Regions from separate parts of the Marinomonas dokdonensis genome, predicted to be linked through region 1. Evidence: predicted binding sites of a transcription regulator. Region 1 holds the regulator's gene; each other region holds the start of a gene.
The links. Region 1 encodes FliA, which starts transcription of late flagellar genes. Its sites were predicted from a motif close to CTAAAGTTNNNNNNNNNNCNGCCGATA; they were not measured.

Region 1 (6,190 bases):
CTCTAAATTTGTGAAAGGGGACGCTATTGCGGGGTTGTTGATTCTAGGGATCAATATTATCGGTGGATTAGCCATTGGTATGGCGCAACATGATTTATCCTTTACTGAGGCGATTGAGCGTTACTCACTGTTAACCATTGGTGACGGTCTTGTGGCTCAGTTACCGTCTCTCATGCTGTCTACTGCTGCGGCGATAATGGTTACCCGAGTAAATGAAACGGGTGACATGGGCACACAAGTGGTTAGCCAGATGTTTGGCTCACCAAAGGCCTTGTATGTGGCGGCTGGTGTTATGGCGATCATGGGGATAGTGCCAGGTATGCCCCATTTGTCATTCCTATCTCTTGCAGCTTGTATCGGTGGTTTAGCTTACTTCCTTGAGTATCGTAAAAAACAGAAAGCTAAGCAGGGGGTTAAATCCAGTGCTAAGTCTTCCTCAAGTAATGCTCCAGCCCCAGAAGTGAAAGATTTGAGTTGGGACGATGTAGCTCCAGTAGACATGCTGGGACTAGAAGTGGGTTATCGACTCATTCCTTTGGTGGATAAAGGTCAAGGTGGTGAACTGCTCGCACGAATAAAAGGGGTGAGACGCAAGCTTTCTCAGGACTTAGGCTTTCTGGTGCCTAGTGTGCATATTCGTGACAACCTTGACTTGATGCCAAATGCCTATCGGGTGACCCTGATGGGGGTTAGCTTAGCCGAGGCAGAAGTACACCCTGATAAAGACTTGGCCATAGACCCAGGGCAGGTGTTCGGTAAAGTGGATGGTATTGCCGGCAAAGACCCGTCTTTTGGTTTAGATGCCGTGTGGATTGACCCCAAAAAACGCGATCAAGCGCAAACCTACGGATACACTGTGGTGGATGTGAGCACGGTTGTGGCGACCCATATTAACCAGATCATGCATAAGCATGCTTATGAACTGATCGGTCATGATGAAGTGCAGCAGTTGCTTGGTTTGCTTAAACAATATAATCCAAAACTTGCTGAAGAGCTGGTTCCAAATACCGTTCCCCTGAACGTGCTATTGAAAGTCTTGCAGAATCTATTGATTGAAGGTGTACCGTTGCGTGATATGCGTACGGTAGCGGAAGCCATTATGGGTGTGCAGCCCAAAACTCAGGACCCTATGATTCTCACAGCGGCAGTGCGCACGGCCTTGTCGCGTTTGATCATACAAACCTTAGCGGAAGGGGCTGAAGAAATCCCTGTCCTAACCTTAGAGCCGCAGCTTGAAAAAATGTTAATGCAGACAGTTCAGCAAAGTCAGCAGTCTGGCATTAAAAATGAAGAAGCGCTTATATTGGAGCCGCAGATGGCAGAGCAATTGCAAGCTTCTCTCAAACAATCTGCGGAACAGCAAGAAGCAATGGGTAATACGCCAATATTGATTGTTTCTGCGCCGATTCGCCCAATGCTTGCACGATTCATGCGTTATGGCATGGTGAATATGTCTGTGCTTTCTTATCAAGAAGTACCAGACCATAAACGTATTACTGTGGTTGGCGTAATTGGTCAATAGTATCTGCAAAATGGAGTGATTTAGTCTCTATATTTATCCTATCCTTTCGGGTAAGCTATGGATTTGTAAGAAAAATAAACTGGAAGGATTGAAGTATTCATGCAGATTAGGCGGTTTCGAGCACCTGACATGCGGCAAGCGATACGGAAAGTACGCGATGCGGTAGGCCCTGACGCGGTCATTTTGTCAAATCAGCGATTGCCTACTGGTGAAATTGAAATTGTTGCCGCGTTAGACTATGACGGATCATTGCCTTCTAGTATGTCGTCTAACAAATCGGCAAAACCTGAGCCTACTTCCCTTAATCGAGATGTGCCGAGTCAAGAGAGAGCGCGTCCGAGTGATGATTATTTAGAACGCATAGAGCGTGCTAAACAGCAAAAAATGGATAAAGAAGCCGTGCCTGCAACCTCTAGCAGCAAGCCTTTATTCGATATGCCTGATTTGCCCCCTGATTATCAAGACCCTTCCGTAGAAGAAGCTCTTTCGCTTCGTAACCAGCAAGACGCAAAACAGCTTAAAGACATGGAACGTGAGCTATTACGCGTTCGTGAAATGCTAGAGCAAAGTCAAAGCTTGGTACAAGCGAGTAGTGGTGCGAAAGTGGATCCTATTGAAGCTCAAGCTCGAGATAAATTAACTCGCTTGGGTTTATCAGACTTTGTTATTTCTCGTCTGCTTGATGATATTGATCTCAAAGGTCGAGAAGATGATTGGAATCGTTTGCTAGCCCATTTGGCTGACTATATTCCTGTACGTTCTAGCGCCTCTGAGTTAAAAGGTTGTATCGCTTTTATGGGACCAACTGGGGTCGGTAAAACAACCTCTATTGGTAAAATTGCCGCTCAGCATGTGCTGAAGCATGGGCCAGACAGCGTTGTTCTTGTGACAACAGATACCTACAGAATTGCAGCTCATGAACAATTGCGTACCTTTGGGCGTATTTTGAACGTAGCGGTGGAAGTCGTCAGCGAATATTCTGACCTAAATGAAGTGTTAGCGAAATACGCGAATTATTCTTTAGTGTTGATTGATACGGCAGGTATGAATCCAAGAGATTCCAATTTAGAACGCCAATTGCTGATGATGAAACGAGCCCGTGCAAATGTTAAAAAACTCTTGGTTTTACCCTGTACAAGTCAGCGCCAAGTGCTAAAGACAGTTATCGATGTTTACTCACAGATCCAGCTTGATGGCTGTGTGCTGAGTAAGCTGGATGAATCGGCTTCATTGGGTGAGGCGATTAGTGTGGTAGTTGAAGAAGGTTTGCCTGTTGTATATATTGCAGATGGACAACGTATTCCAGATGACATCGAACCTGCCCGTGCCCATAATATTATTAGCCGAGCAGTTTATACGGCAGAACACTATAACCAATTGTATGGGGCGCTAAAGTACGGTAGTTAGTAAAGTTATGTTACTACCGAACACACAGTAGCGGACTATGTAGTAAGGTTGTGTAAAGCCATGAAAATTATTTGTGACTAAAAGGTCGTTAAGACTCATTTATGCAGAGTAAAAACGGATATAACACCTATAACAAAAAAGCTACCGTCTCGGTTGACGCAATCGTAGATCAATACGCTTTTTTGGTGAAAAAAATCGCCTTCCACCTATTGGCCAGATTGCCAGACAGTGTGGATGTGGACGATTTGATTCAAGCGGGCATGATGGGACTTATTGAAGCCTATAAACGTTTTGAGTCTACCAAGGGTGCTAGTTTCGAAACTTATGCCGGCATACGTATCCGTGGTTCTATCATGGATGAAGTGCGCAAATCCGACTGGGCGCCTCGCTCTGTGCGACGTAATGGTCGAGCGGTAAATAACGCGATTAAAGAGTTAGAAGCTAAAACCGGCCGTGATGTAACAGATTTAGAAGTGGCTGCTCACATGGGGATAGGTATCGACGAATACCATGATATTTTACATTCTTCCATGTCGAGCCAATTGTTTAGCTACGAAGAAATGCTAGATTCAGATGCCAGTAATTTAGATACGCCTGTTTCTAGCCATGAAAATACACCTTATTCATTAACGGAAGATGATGGTTTTCAGGTGCAATTGGCCAAAGAGATTGATGGCTTACCTGAACGTGAGAAAATGGTTCTTTCGCTTTATTACAATGATGAGTTGAACCTTAAAGAAATTGGTGCTGTATTAGGCGTCAGTGAATCAAGAGTTAGCCAAATCCATAGCCAGGCGGCTATGCGATTAAGAAGCCGATTAAGTGATTGGCAGGATTAAATTATGAGTTGTGAAAAATTACCTTTAGGGTATGGAGGTTGCATTGGATAAGAATATGAAAATCCTGATTGTTGATGACTTCTCTACGATGAGACGAATTATCAAGAATCTGTTAAGGGATTTAGGCTTTACCAACACGGTAGAAGCGGATGATGGTACCACTGCATTGCCTATCCTTCAGGCTGGAAGCATAGACTTCCTAGTAACTGACTGGAACATGCCTGGTATGACAGGGATCGAATTGCTACGTGCCGTTCGAGCAGACGAAAAACTGAAAAGTACCCCAGTACTTATGGTAACCGCTGAGGCTAAGCGTGACCAGATCATTGCAGCGGCGCAAGCTGGTGTGAACGGTTACGTTGTTAAACCATTTACGGCTGTTGCTCTCAAAGAGAAAATTGAGAAGATTTTTGAACGCATAGACGCGACGAAGTAGGGGCGGCAAATGTCAGGTAAATTGGGGTCTGAAATAAGCGAATTTGAAAGCCTAGTAAAAAACGGTGCCACAGATCTTGTTAATCATCTTGAGGCAGGCGATTTTGGTAGTGCGATTAAAATCATCCAAGAGCTGAGTGAAGCTCGACATAAAAGTTTTTATAACGAAGTTGGATTCTTAACGCGTAGCTTGCATGATGCCATTCGCGATTTTCAATTTGATTCAGCAGAACTTGTAAATAAAGATGATGATTCAGCAACACGCATTACGGATGCCTCGGATCGACTCAACTATGTCGTTGAAATGACCAGTGCGGCGGCCAATAAAACCATGGATATGGTAGACGATAGCGTACCTGTTGCCAGTGAATTGCAAACTCGTGCGAAAGAGTTGCGCAAAGACTGGGGACGCTTAATCCAACGTGATCTAACTCCCCAAGAATTCCGTGATTTATATAAGCGTATCGATGCATTCTTAGCTTATACAGATGACAGTGCTACCACACTGCACTCCAATCTTAATACGATTTTACTTGAGCAAGGTTACCAAGACCTTACCGGACAAGTGATTACCAAGGTGAACGGTTTAATCCATGATGTGGAAGAAAAACTGGTTCATTTGGTCGCTGTGGCGGGTCGAGTAGACAGTATTTCTGGTATGGAACATACGGTAAAAGAGAAAAAAGTCGATGACACGCGTGGACATGGTCCAGCGATCAATATTGCAGACAACCCAGAAGTACTTAATAACCAAGATGAAGTCGATGATTTATTATCGAGTTTAGGTTTCTAAAAGGGGCTGAGGATGAGTTTCGAGGTCGATGAAGAAATTCTACAAGATTTTTTAGTAGAAGCAGGTGAAATACTAGAGCAGCTATCTGAACAGCTGGTTGATCTAGAGCAAAACCCAGATGACAAACCTTTACTGAATGCTATCTTCCGAGGCTTTCACACAGTCAAAGGTGGGGCCGGATTTTTACAATTAACCGCTTTGGTTGATTGCTGTCACTATGCCGAAAACGTATTTGATATTCTACGTAATGGTCAGCGCCAAATTGACTCTGACCTTATGGATATTGTTTTACGTGCCCTAGACTCTGTTAACGAAATGTTTGAAACAGTTCGTGCCGGTGGTGAACCTGAACGTGCCGACCCTGAGCTTATTTCAGCACTGAGTGCTTATGCAGAGCCGCCAAGCGAAGAAGAACTGGCGGCCAATGAAGAGTCACAAGAAGAAGCGTCTGAGCCAGAAGTTGAAGCGTCCAGCGACGAAGAAAATCTTGATATTTCTGATGACCAATTCGAATCTTTACTGGATGCTTTAGGTGAGGAAACGAATGCTTCGAAAGAGACACCTGAAGAAACGTCCAAAGAGCCTGCCGCAGACAGTGACGATATTACCGAAGATGAATTCGATGCCTTATTGGATCAATTACACGGTAACGGAGCACCTGGTGTTACTGAGGAAGGCAATACGCCTGCAGCGGACAAAGCGCCAGCTGAATCTGATGATATTACCGAAGATGAATTTGAAGACTTGCTTAATCAACTCCATGGTGGCAGTGCACCTGGGGTAGATAAAAAACCGGAAGAGACAAAAGCAGACACCAGTGCTGCGTCTGATGCTACGCCTACTGATAAACCTGCTGAGGGCGGCGAGTCCGACCTTATTACCGACGATGAATTTGAGTCTTTGCTCGATACTTTGCACGGTAAAGGGCAGGCGCCAAAAGTCGAAGAGCCGAAAGCGGCAGCAGAACCTAAGAAAGCTGAAAAACCAGCACCTAAACCGAAAGCTGCGCCAAAATCAGCACCTAAAGCGCAGCCTGCTGCGAAAGCGGCGGAGCCTGCAAAAGAGCCTTTGGCGCCAAAAGCTAAAGCTTCAAATGCGCCTGTGGTGCAAGAGACCACGGTGCGAGTGGATACTAAACGTCTTGACGACATCATGAATATGGTTGGCGAACTGGTACTTGTTCGTAACCGCTTA
Region 2 (6,190 bases), 140 kb from region 1:
CTATGAGTTTTGGACTCCTCGACCACCATACTAATGGAGTATGGTTCTTGACCCGTCGAAGAAGCAGCCGACCAGATTCTTAAAGGGACGTTAGCGTGCTCAGGCAGCAACTTATTTTTGAGTATTTCAAAAGGGTGGGAGTCCCTAAACCACAAAGTTTCGTTAGTCGTCATGGCGTTTATGACTTCTTCTTTGAGCTTAGGGTTACGGCCCGCTTCAAGCACTTCAACTAAGCGCTCAATTTTATCAAACTTCTCTCGCTCTAAAATGCGGCCTAGTCGGCTTGCCACTAAGTATTGTTTGTTATCACTTAGCGAAATGCCACATACTTTTTGCAAGTAATCTCGAAATTTAACATAACCATTAGGTGTAATAGCATTGGCACTACTGAGCATTAACACTCCATATTTCAGGCTCAATTTTCAGCATTGAGCTCTAACAGTTATTCAACAAAGTCGAATCAATTACTCACTTTGCACTTGAACAGTTTCGATCGCCAGTCTTGCCAGTTCATCTGGCTGAAACTTAGCAAGGAAACCATCCGCTCCTACCTTTTTAACCATCGCTTCATTGAAGACACCACTTAGAGAGGTATGCAACAAGATAAATAGATCTTGTAAGCGACTATCATTACGAATCGCTGTGGTTAGTGTATAACCATCCATTTCTGGCATTTCGATATCAGAAATGACCATAGAAAACTCTTTAGTAACATCTGCGCCATCAGCAACCATACCTTGCAGGAACTCAAGAGCCTCTCGACCGTCACACAGCACTGTCGTAGCAAAGCCAACTTGCTCCATACAGCGTTTAATCTGTTTCCGCGCCACGGAAGAGTCATCTACGATTAGGATATGATGTTGCTTGGCATTTTCCTGCACATCATCGGTGACAATACCATCTGAAATAGCCTGACGAGTCGGAGCCACTTCGGAAAGAATCTGCTCCACATCGATAATTTCGACCATTTCTTTGTCAACCTGACAAACCGCTGTTAAGTAGTTGTCATTGGACAAGCCTTTTGGCGGTGGCTGAATATCACTCCAGTTCATGTTTACAATACGCTCAACTCCGCGTACTAAGAAACCCTGTATACGACGGTTATACTCAGTAATAATAACGAAGCATTGGCTAATATTTTCAATTGGGCTAGCACCCGTAGCAAGACCAAGATCAAGAATCGGAATCGTACCACCACGGATATGAGCAACCCCTCGAACGACAGGGCTACTGTGAGGCATGGTGGTCAATTTAGGACATTGGAGAACTTCTTTCACTTTAAAAACGTTAATGCCGTAGATTTGCTTACCGTTTAAACGAAACAGCAACAATTCCAGGCGATTTTCTCCAACCAGCTGAGTGCGTTGATTTACACTATCTAAAACGCCAGCCATACATGCCTCCAACAAATCTTAAGTAAACAGCAAAAAGGGGAACTACCCAGTGTTAAAAGATAATGCCCAATGATAGAGTGATTTTTATAAATTTACTAATATCTTATCCCCTATCTGATATTAAATACACAACTAGAGATAAAGAGTATTCATTATGGGAGTAGCAAGGCTAACAATAGCCTTCATTTGTTTACAAATCGGTGGACTTTTTGCCGCTTCAATTGAAGAACAGTTAAACCGCTTCATTAATGAAGTCGAAATTCCACGCTTGGCCGAAATTTACCCCAATGCCAGCATCAAAATTGCGCTCAACAATTTAGCTTCCCTTAACTACCTTCCAACCTGTCAAGATGAAACAGTGAGCATCAGCAACCAAAGAGAAGGTGCAGCGAAACGTACTAACTATGTCATAAGTTGTTCAAACCCAGTTTGGAAGTCCTATGTTCCTGCCACCCAATCAATCCTAGTGTCCGCAATAAGAACCAGTGCACCAATTAAGCGAGGGGACACCATCAACCAGTCCAACACCAGTATTGGCGAAGTGGATCTGGTTGACCTTCGTGGACAATACTTTACCGCTGAGCGCCCACCTTATGGTTTAGTTGCGTCTCGAAACATACGAACGAACACTTTTATTACGAGCACCAATACGAAACAACCCTTATTGATCAAAAAAGGCGATCAAGTGTTAATCGTCGCAAGAAGCGGCAGCATTCAAGTCAAAATGAATGGTATAGCGTTAGAAAGTGGCGTCGTAGAACAACAAATCCGTGTCAAAAATGCCAGTTCAGGGCGAATTATTTACGGTAAAGTTGTATCTAGTGGCGAGGTTCTTGTAAACTATTAAGCAGCTTTACATCATCTAGATTGGCAAAATTATTTTTAGCTAAATATTTCTAAAGTTTTAATTAACTTAGCCGATAGTGTTGTTAGATAAAACAAATTAAGGCGGAAACATAATGGCAATACACTTAACAGGGTTATCTACCCAAAATAGTGTCGGCAAGAATGAGCGCACTTCGAAAGAAGGTGCGTCAGGCACGTCTGTAGAAAGTAATGTCCGCAGCAATGAGAAAATGGCGGAAGATACAGTACGCCTAAGCGGTGCTGCGCAAACACTACAAAGCCAAGAAGCAAAGATCAGTAGCCTTCCAGATGTTGATATGGAAAAAGTTGAGCAAATTAAGCGTGCTATCGCGGCAGGTGAATATCGTATAGATTCGCAAAAATTAGCCAACAACATGGCCTCAATGGATTCTTTGTTTTAGGTCGATGTACTCACAACACGACCTTTAAGCACCTAATCTTATGCTGCCACTTGCCCCTATTTTCATCAGAAGTAAAGAGATACTACTAGAGCTATCTAATCTTCTTGATGAAGAAAGGGTTGCTTTCGGTGGCTTAAACAGTGACATCATCTTATCCCTAGCCGAACAAAAAAAGCTCCTACTTGAAGAAATGAATGCGTTAAACGAAAAACGCATCAAGGTGCTGATCAAGTTTGATATTGTTGATCGCAAAAACCCTACTGAACAAGAATTTAAATCCTGGCTTGCCAAGCAAGACAACTCACTGGATGACATTCGACAGCTTATGCAAGAATGTGAAAGCGCACTGCAGGAATGCAAAACCAAAAACCATAGCAATGCCCGCATTCTTAACACTCTGCAAAAACGCAACAAGAGTCTATTTGAGTTACTGCAAGGTCATAACAACAAAAACAAGGTCTATACCGCCAGAGGCGCTACTCATCCTGTCAGCAGCAAGCACACCTTAGGCAGAGCTTAATTCCCCCTGCACTCACACACCAAAATTCAAAAAAGTCTTTTTTTTCATATAGATGGACAGCAAATAGCGCTGCAAGACTTCAACAAAACACTCAAATCGTTATATACTATTGCCTCTTCGCGTCCCCGTAGTTAAATGGATATAACATGGCCCTCCTAAGGCTAGGTTGCAGGTTCGATTCCTGCCGGGGACGCCATTTCAAAATGCTTCTTTAGTCTATTCCTACCAACATAAAAAAAGGCCTCCTAAGTACCTTAGAAAGCCTTCTTCAGAAACTGGTGTAGGTTATTCCACTTCAACAATCTCATAACTGTGAATAATTTTAACGCCACCCTTTTCTAGCATCAAAGAAGCAGAGCAATACTCTTCCGCAGAAAGCTTAACCGCTCGGGCGACGACACTCTCTTTCAGCTTGCGGCCAGTTACGACAAATTTCACACGAATTTCAGTGAAAACCGCAGGGACGGCATCCGCACGGTCAGCTTGAATTTCAGCCACACAGGACACTACATCTTGGCGAGATTTTTTTAAAATTCCCACAACATCATAAGAAGTACAACCACCTAGACCCGCTAGAATCAACTCCATAGGGCGAGGTCCTGCAAGTTGCTGACCATCAATCTCTACTTTAAAGCCAGAGCCAGTTTCAGCCGTAAAATGAACGTCTTCTTGCCAACTTACTTTTGTTTCCATCAATTTTATTTCACCTAATCTGTTTACTTAAATAACTCAGCCAATTTTTGGCCCGGGTTATCCGCACGCATAAATGCCTCACCCACCAAGAAAGTGTGGATGTCTTTTTCCCTCATAACCGCCACATCGTCACGAGTATGGATACCACTTTCGGTAACAATCAAGCGATCTTCTGGGATACTGTCCAACAACTCAAAAGTGTGATTTAGGCTCAGTTCAAAGCTATGCAAATCTCGGTTGTTAATACCTAACAACTCAGTTTGGGTATATTCTAAGGCCAACTCTAGCTCTGGGCGGTTATGCACTTCCACCAGCACATCCATCCCCAAATCTCTCGCCATGATATCTAATGCTTGAAGCTTTTCACCGCTTAGACACGCAGCAATCAGCAAAATGCAGTCCGCACCGATAGAGCGGGCTTCTAACACCTGATATTCATCGACAATAAAGTCTTTACGTATCACGGGTAACTGACATGCCGCGCGAGCTTCCACGAGATAATCTTCATGACCTTGGAAAAAGTCACGATCGGTCAAAACAGACAAACACGCCGCCCCAGCCGCCTCATAAGATTTAGCAATATCCGCCGGAAAGAAAGCGTCGCGTAGCACTCCTTTACTAGGAGAAGCTTTTTTTATTTCTGCAATCACAGCCGCTTCTTGCTGAGCGATCTTAGCTCTTAAGGCTTTAGCAAAACCACGAGGCGCATTATGTACATTCGCCACAGAAGCTGCCAACTCAAGGCTTTCATTAGGGGAATGCCCTTTGCGCTCAGCAATTTCTTCGTATTTTCGAGCAACAATTTTCTTTAAAATTGTAGGTGTTTCAACTTGCATTAAGCTATTGCTCCTATCCGCTACAAGGATTCGTTATCCATAAAACAACGAGTAAAACTCGCCAATTCGGACATCTTAATTTTTGCCATGCCACTACCGATCACATCTTCAGCAATGGTCACACCTTCCGCCAAACTATCCGCGACACCACACACATAAATCGCAGCCCCTGCATTAAGAGCAACAATATCGCGAGCAGGGTTAACTTCCCCTTTGCCTTCTAAGGCACTCTTGATCAAGGCTAAACTCTGCTCAGCATCTTGGGCTTGAAGTGGCGCTACACTTTGAGTTGGTATACCAAAGTCTTCAGGAGATATTTGATATTCACGAATCTCGCCATTTTTTAACTCGGCCACATCCGTAGCAGCGGCCAGACTGATCTCGTCTAAACCGTCTTGAGAATGAACCACCATCACATGCTCACTGCCTAAAGCTTTTAATACTTCAGCAATTGGGCGTAACCATTTTTTATCGAATACTCCCATAACCTGACTTTTGGCATTAGCAGGATTTGTTAGCGGCCCTAACAAATTGAATAGGGTTCGCGTAGCCATCTCTTTTCTTGGGCCTACCGCGTACTTCATGGCGGAGTGATGATTTGGTGCAAACATAAAGCCCAAACCAATTTCATCCACACAACGGCTTACTTGTTCAGCCTCTAGACCAAGATAGATACCAGCTTGCTCAAGCACATCCGCACTACCCGATTTAGAAGAGACAGAGCGACCACCGTGCTTGGCAACCTTACCGCCCGCTGCGGCAACAACAAACGCAGACGCTGTTGAAACATTAAATAGGTTGCCGCCATCACCACCGGTACCACAGGTGTCGACAACATGCTCAAAAGGCACCTCAACTTTACTAGAAAGTTCTCGCATTACCTGAGCTGCGGCAATAATTTCATCGACACTTTCGCCTTTCATTCTAAGGCCAATCAAAAAACCACCAATCTGAGCGGGCGTGGTCTTTCCTGTCATTATATCGTTCATCACGACACGCATTTCAGCGCTGCTTAAATCCTTGCCCTCTACAACGCTGGCAATTGCTTTTTGGATATCCACCCACATCTCCTACCGTGTCAAAAAATTCGCTAATAAGGCATGGCCTGCCTCAGTTAAAATCGATTCTGGATGAAACTGCACACCTTCAACAGACAAGGTTTTGTGTCGCAACCCCATAATTTCATCCTTTTCCCCAGCTTCATTGTAAGTCCATGCTGTGACTTCTAAGCAATCGGGTAAATTTTCTTGGGAAACCACTAACGAATGATAACGCGTCGCGGTTTGCGGGTTAACAATCCCCGTAAAAACCCCTGTTTCTTTATGATGGATCAAAGAGGTTTTCCCATGCATGACATTTTTAGCACGAATCACCTCGCCACCAAAGACTTGAGCAAGACTTTGATGACCTAAGCAAATACCTAAAATAGGAATACGTCCTGCAAAAGCCTTGATCGCCGCCATAGAGATGCCCGCTTCA
Region 3 (6,190 bases), 120 kb from region 1:
GTATTTAAAAGCACTCGACTAAAAAGCCTAATTAAGCAACATGGCAGAAAAGATCGGATTGTGACCATTGTTATGCGACAAGTGGCACTTGATTACTTAAAGCCTGATTTGGAGGCTAAGTTTCTACCTTATGATGTGCATTTTAACGATGATTTGTTACTAAGCAGTAAGCGTGAGCGTTTGTACGATGCGCAAGAACGCTTTTTACTACTTTGTTATTCCATTGCGAATGGTAAGCCTGTCCGTAGTTTGAAAAAACTGCATAAAGGTTTAAGCAGTAAAGAGTGGCGGGAAAAGCATCAGCGCAACGTCAGTCTATACAAATACTTCCGCCAGGAATTAAACGACCATACCCGAGAATATATTCTTAGCTACAAGGCGAGAGCCAGTGGCGAACAACCCGTTGAGAAAAAAGCGCCTGTAAGTGAGCCTGTTACTCAACCGGTGGAGAAGAAAGCGGAACCCCAAGAGAGCCTAGCGCGAAAATTGCCAACGACCGATAAGCATCGGAAAACTACGTTAGAAGAAGAATTGGTAACAGCGCAAAAACTGTTTGCAACAGGTGGCGGTTTGCTGGCCGAGCAGGTGAGTAAGTTCAAGCGGGGGGAGGCCATTGATTTAGAGGCGCTTAAAGGTTTTGCACGGCATTTAATTGACTCATACCAGCGTAATAACTTTGCTCTCATGCTCATGCGCCAAGCGAATGATATTAAAGATTATTTACCTCGGCACATTCTAGGAATGGCGACTTTGTCAGTACCTTTTGCCCTGGGACTAAAACTCACCACGGATAAAATTGAAAATATTGTTTTAGGTTGCCTAGTGTTTGATCTAGGTCGCTTTCGTTTACCTCAAGCGGTAGTTAGCAAACCCGAGGCGTTGAATTCGAGTGAGGTGGAGCTTTTTCAAAATCATATCCGCTTTGGTGAACAGGTGTTGAAAAAGTGTCCGGATTTGCCCAATAGTGTCTATCAAATGCTCACTGATCATCATGAAAGAGTGGATGCAAGCGGTTATCCGCAAGGGAAAAGTGCTCAAGAAATCTCGAATTATGGGAAAATGGCGGCAATTATCGATGCCTTTGATTCGATAACTTCGGTACAGCCTCATCGAAGCGCCAGTGGTCCTATAACTGCTCGTAAACGTATGCTGGAAGATTCTGGGCGTGCTTTTGAGCCCAATTTTTTAGCCGTTTTCTTGAATAGTATTGGTTCATGTCCAGTGGGTACCTGTGTAGAGCTGTCGAATGGTCGGCTTGGATTTGTGCTTACCCTAGACAAAAAACTACAGCCTGCTTTGGTTCGCCAAGTGTATAGTTTAAGAAATAAGTCATTTATTCCATCGGTGGATCTAGAGCTGAGTAAGTCCTTAAGTCAAGATTCAGATATCAGTATTATTCGAGAAGTTACTCCGCAAAAATACGGGCTGAAGCTAAGTAATTGTCTATAAACATTTTTATTCCAAACTCTGTAGCTCACTAGGGTAACTGGTGAGCCTGTTGTCACACCTTTGTCTCTCCCCAATACGATATTGTTTCTCAACAACCGCTCATTTTCTAAAAGATTTTATCTTTCTTTCCTAAAGTTTTTTCTACTTGGCTCGATACCTAATTGAAGCGTTTTTTTAGGCTCGAAAAAATTCGAGATCTAAAAAAAACGAAAAAAAAATTAAAGATCGATACCAAGATGTCGATAACAGTTTTAAGAGACAAACAGCCAAATAACTAATTAAATCAAAAGGTTGTGGCTCTTAAATTATTTTCTTAGGAGAGAAGAAATGGCTTTATACGTAAACACAAATACATCCTCATTAAATGCCCAAAGGCAGTTAATGCACTCAGCAAACTCACTAGACACAGCGTTCCAACGCTTGTCTTCTGGTCAACGAATTAACAGTGCTGCAGACGATGCTGCAGGCTTACAAATTTCTGACCGATTAACGTCACAGATCAACGGTCTAAACCAAGCAGTTCGAAATGCCAACGATGGTATTTCACTAGCCCAAACCGCAGAGGGAGCGTTAGACGAATCAACTGATATGTTACAGCGTATGCGTACATTATCGATTCAAGCAGCAAACTCCTCTAACACGGACAAAGACCGCTTGGCCTTGCAAGAAGAAATGGCTCAGCTAGCTGAAGAAATTAACCGAATTGCGGAAACAACCACTTTTGGTGGACGTAACCTACTAGATGGTACATACGACGGTGTATTCCAGGTTGGTGCGGATGCTAACCAAACCATTAGTTTCTCTATGCGTTTTGGTGGTGGTGCTAACTCTATTGACTACCAAACAAACAATGGTTTTACCATGTCTGGTTTGTCTAATCAGGCGTCTACGCCAGTTAATGCGTCTACAGCTTCTGTTTCTACAGCAGCCAATGCGCAAAGTATGATTTCCATCATTGATACCATGATTTCAGGCATTGACTCTAAGCGAGCCGAGCTTGGTGCGGTACAAAACCGTTTCAGTTCGACCATTAGTAACTTAAGTAATATTTCTGAAAACGTTGCTGCAGCTCGAGCACGTATTCGAGACGCTGATTTCGCGGAAGAAACAGCAGCCTTAACCAGTGCGCAGATCCTACAGCAAGCAAGTAGTACGATTTTGGCTCAAGCGAACCAGCGTCCACAAGCGGCCTTGTCATTACTAGGGAACTAATTTATCGGCTTATGAGCTATTGATAAGAGGCAATTCTTTGCCTAATAGATAACTGTTTTTTCGAGTGTGTTCTCGAATTTAAGTCACTTCTCTCTCCTAGAGGTGGCTTTTAGCCGGATGAGAAATCATCCGGCTTTTTTCGTTTTTGTAGAAGCTGTTGGTGTTTTTATGAGCAGTATTTACTTGCCGGTGAGATTTGTTCAGCCAGCGTATACGAATTAAGTGGCGGACGGCGTCATAGAAAAAGGATGTGGTATTTGAATCGAAAAAACTAGGTTGGCAAGCGTTCACGCTTTTGTCCAAGTGTTCATAGTGGACAGCTCTGTCGCTTTGCGAGACAGCTGCTTGTGTATTGTTATGGATAAAGCCTTGAGATTGGCTTGGTCTTTAGCGGCTTACGGCCATGTTCAATAAGCGAGCGAGAACGAAAACTTCTCCTTTATAGGTCTACTGTGTGATACGCAGAAGGGTCTAACTATGAGGATCACTGGTGGCTGAAGAGGGCTTTTTGGGGCTGTTGGCTTGTGACTAAGTATTTGAATATCCATGGATTTGTTGATGTGTAGGTAGGCCGAGCATATTGCTCGTGGTGTGCTCTGCATGCGCTCTTTCACAGTGCTGGGTAAGTTGAATGAGACTCGGTGAGACAGGTTTCGTGTGATGACGCCTGCCCGAAGCCAATGTGAAGCAGTTTTAGTTAATGTGCGCTGGTGGCTGGTTTTAGGCTAGGGAGCTTTCCCTTATTGGTTTGGCAAAAATTTGTCGGCAAGCCTGGGGTACGTGTCCTGAGATACAAGTCTCTCCAGCTAGGTTGGCTCAGGCAGGAGCTTCCGGTGTTGCACTTATTCCCAGTTGAGGACGAGGGCTTCATAGGTTCTCGTTTTATTGATTGGTGGGGTTTTCATGCTTGTGTATAGGCGCAGGCATGTTGAAGGGATTCTACGTTCAATAAACGCCTTTTTTAGGGTGTTTTTAAAGATTTTTTAAGTTTTTTTAATGAAGAAGTAATTTTTATTTTTTCTCTTAAAAAATACTTAAATCAATGAGTTAGGGAAATTTTTTGCCAGTTGTGCGGTGTGTTTCTGCCGTTAATGGGAAAATATTTTCTGCAAAGTGTTAAAGGTCTCAAAAAGTCGACCGATAACTAAATTACGATCTGCAAACTAATCGCAGAAAATTGAAAAACTAGGAGGCTATAATGGCTCTTTATGTAAATACGAATACTTCGTCTACAAATGCGCAGCGTCAGTTGATGAGCTCTGGTAAAACGCTGGATACATCTTTCCAACGTTTGTCTTCTGGCTTACGTATTAACAGTGCGGCGGATGATGCGGCAGGTTTGCAAATCTCCAACCGTCTTACTTCTCAAATCAATGGCTTGAACCAGTCTGTTCGTAACGCCAACGATGGTATTTCTTTAGCGCAAACGGCTGAGGGTGCACTTAACGAAACAACTGAAATGTTGCAACGTATGCGTACACTTTCTATCCAGTCTGCTAACGGCTCTAACTCTGATGAAGATCGTGTAGCGCTTCAGCAAGAAGTTAGTCAGTTGTCTACTGAGATTAACCGTATTGCTTCTGATACCACTTTTGGTGGCGCAAACTTACTTGACGGTACGTTTGAAGGTATCTTCCAGGTAGGTGCTGATGCTAACCAAACAATCAGCTTCAGTATGACTAAGGGTGGTATCAACGACTCTATCGACTTAGCGGCTTCTGGTGGTTTCACTATGACTGGTTTGTCTGCAGGTGCGACGACTCAGGTGACGGCTGATACAGCTTCCGTATCCAGTGTTGCCAACGCGCAAAGCATGATCTCTATCCTAGATAGCATGATTGCAGCGGTAGACTCTAAGCGAGCAAACCTAGGTGCTGTACAAAACCGTTTCAGCTCTAGTATCAGTAACTTGAGTAACATCAGTGAAAACGTAGCGGCTGCACGATCTCGTGTACGTGATGCTGACTTCGCTGAAGAAACCGCTCAACTTACCAGTGCACAAATTTTGCAACAGGCCAGTTCTTCTATCTTGGCTCAAGCAAATCAAAGACCGCAAACAGCATTGTCTCTATTGGGATAATATTGCGATTACGAAAAGCTGGGGCGCGGCCTCAGCTTTTGCTTTTGTGAAGGAATACTGAAATGTCTATTAGTTCTAGTGATTTTTCAAAGCAAGCACTTGGTGGCATTCCTAATCGTCCAGAACAGCGAGTGGCTGATGACTTTCGAGCAATGCGCCAAGCAAGCGCTAAAGTTGTTCAGAACACGGCCGATAGTAATAGAGCAAATTCTGGAAATAACGGTCAGGCGTCCCAATCAAGTCAAAAAATTGAGCCGCAACAGGTCGAGAAAGTAAACCAGAAAATGGCTCAGCTGAGTGTTCATTTGTCTTTCGAAGTAAACGAAGGCGGTGATCAAAATGTCGTGAAAGTAATGGATCAGACGACTGGGGATGTTGTACGTCAAATTCCGACGGAAGAATTTCTTAAAATGTCTGAGCGAATCGATGCTATCATGAGTCAACTTAGCGAGGTAAAAGGCAGCTTGGTAAACAGTCAGGCTTGAGTTTGATAAACGATGCTTAGGCATCCGGAGATAGGTTATGTCGGTAGGCTCATTAGGGGCAGGTTCTGGACTCGATCTAGAGAGCCTTGTTAAAAATATGGTGAGTGCCCAACGAGACACCAAAGTGAAGCTTTATAACGATAAGTTAGAAGGTTTTGAGACAAAACTGTCTGCTTTGGGGAGTGTTGGCGCAGCAATCGACAGCTTTAAATCTTCCGTCAAAACATTGAACGATGAAACTCTGTTTACCGGGCGCAATGCCATCATTGACCAAGAAGAAGGCAATGAAAGCATTGCCATCTCTACTGACAATACAGCCTCTAACGGTTCTTATGCTATCAGTGTTAATCAAACAGCTTCTGGTAGTCGTATTGTGTCGGCAGATGGCTTGTTCAGCTCCGGTGATGACATAATCACCACGGTTGGTGGTAACTTAAATTTATCGGCAGGCGATGATAGTTTCACACTTACTGTTGAGCCTGGCACAACCCTTTCCCAATTACGTAGCCAAATAAACAATTCTGCTGAAAACTTTGGTGTTTCTGCGAACCTTGTAGATGATGGCAACGGCAATCTTTTTCTTACCATGACGTCTTCTAAGCAAGGCGCAGAAAATACCTTACGAATTACCAACGAACCTACGCCTGTTCCCGAGGGGAGTGAGTTAGTCAGTGATGTGGATGATGATCTAGAGTCGCCTGCGTTAATTGAAACCGGGTTCGGTTTAGACAGTGTCTCGACCGAAGGGCTATCGGCAGGTTTGTATACTCCGCTTGGTGATGAAGCTAAAGATGCCATCATTACCGTTGATGGTATTTCTATACGTAATGATACAAACACCTTTGAAGATGCGGTATCAGGATTAACCATCGAAGCGTTGGCAATTTCTGATAAGCCAGCTAATGTTGATATTAGTTATGATCAACAAACGGTAAAAGAAGCGGTAGAGACCTTCATATCTTCC

Region 2: the regulator FliA is predicted to act here: its motif matches at 2,291-2,317, upstream of flgM (flagellar biosynthesis anti-sigma factor FlgM).
Region 3: the regulator FliA is predicted to act here: its motif matches at 3,778-3,804, upstream of ACUM5Y_RS02845 (flagellin N-terminal helical domain-containing protein).

Annotation. Positions count from the first base shown of each region.
Region 1 covers NZ_JBRAND010000001.1:474,182-480,371, reverse strand. Annotated here, with positions in the region: gene flhA (flagellar biosynthesis protein FlhA) at 1-1,522, shown strand, start outside; gene flhF (flagellar biosynthesis GTPase FlhF) at 1,622-2,929, shown strand; gene ACUM5Y_RS02270 (RNA polymerase sigma factor FliA) at 3,031-3,768, shown strand; gene ACUM5Y_RS02265 (chemotaxis response regulator CheY) at 3,824-4,204, shown strand; gene ACUM5Y_RS02260 (protein phosphatase CheZ) at 4,214-4,996, shown strand; gene ACUM5Y_RS02255 (chemotaxis protein CheA) at 5,009-6,190, shown strand, end outside.
Region 2 covers NZ_JBRAND010000001.1:616,745-622,934, forward strand. Annotated here, with positions in the region: gene ACUM5Y_RS02915 (CheR family methyltransferase) at 1-395, opposite strand, end outside; gene ACUM5Y_RS02920 (chemotaxis protein CheV) at 465-1,394, opposite strand; gene flgA (flagellar basal body P-ring formation chaperone FlgA) at 1,549-2,241, shown strand; gene flgM (flagellar biosynthesis anti-sigma factor FlgM) at 2,354-2,662, shown strand; gene ACUM5Y_RS02935 (flagellar protein FlgN) at 2,703-3,182, shown strand; tRNA gene ACUM5Y_RS02940 (tRNA-Arg) at 3,304-3,378, shown strand; gene ACUM5Y_RS02945 (OsmC family protein) at 3,468-3,875, opposite strand; gene trpC (indole-3-glycerol phosphate synthase TrpC) at 3,899-4,711, opposite strand; gene trpD (anthranilate phosphoribosyltransferase) at 4,732-5,772, opposite strand; gene ACUM5Y_RS02960 (anthranilate synthase component II) at 5,782-6,190, opposite strand, start outside.
Region 3 covers NZ_JBRAND010000001.1:598,385-604,574, reverse strand. Annotated here, with positions in the region: gene ACUM5Y_RS02855 (HD-GYP domain-containing protein) at 1-1,449, shown strand, start outside; gene ACUM5Y_RS02850 (flagellin N-terminal helical domain-containing protein) at 1,777-2,661, shown strand; gene ACUM5Y_RS02845 (flagellin N-terminal helical domain-containing protein) at 3,860-4,741, shown strand; gene ACUM5Y_RS02840 (flagellar protein FlaG) at 4,804-5,226, shown strand; gene fliD (flagellar filament capping protein FliD) at 5,264-6,190, shown strand, end outside.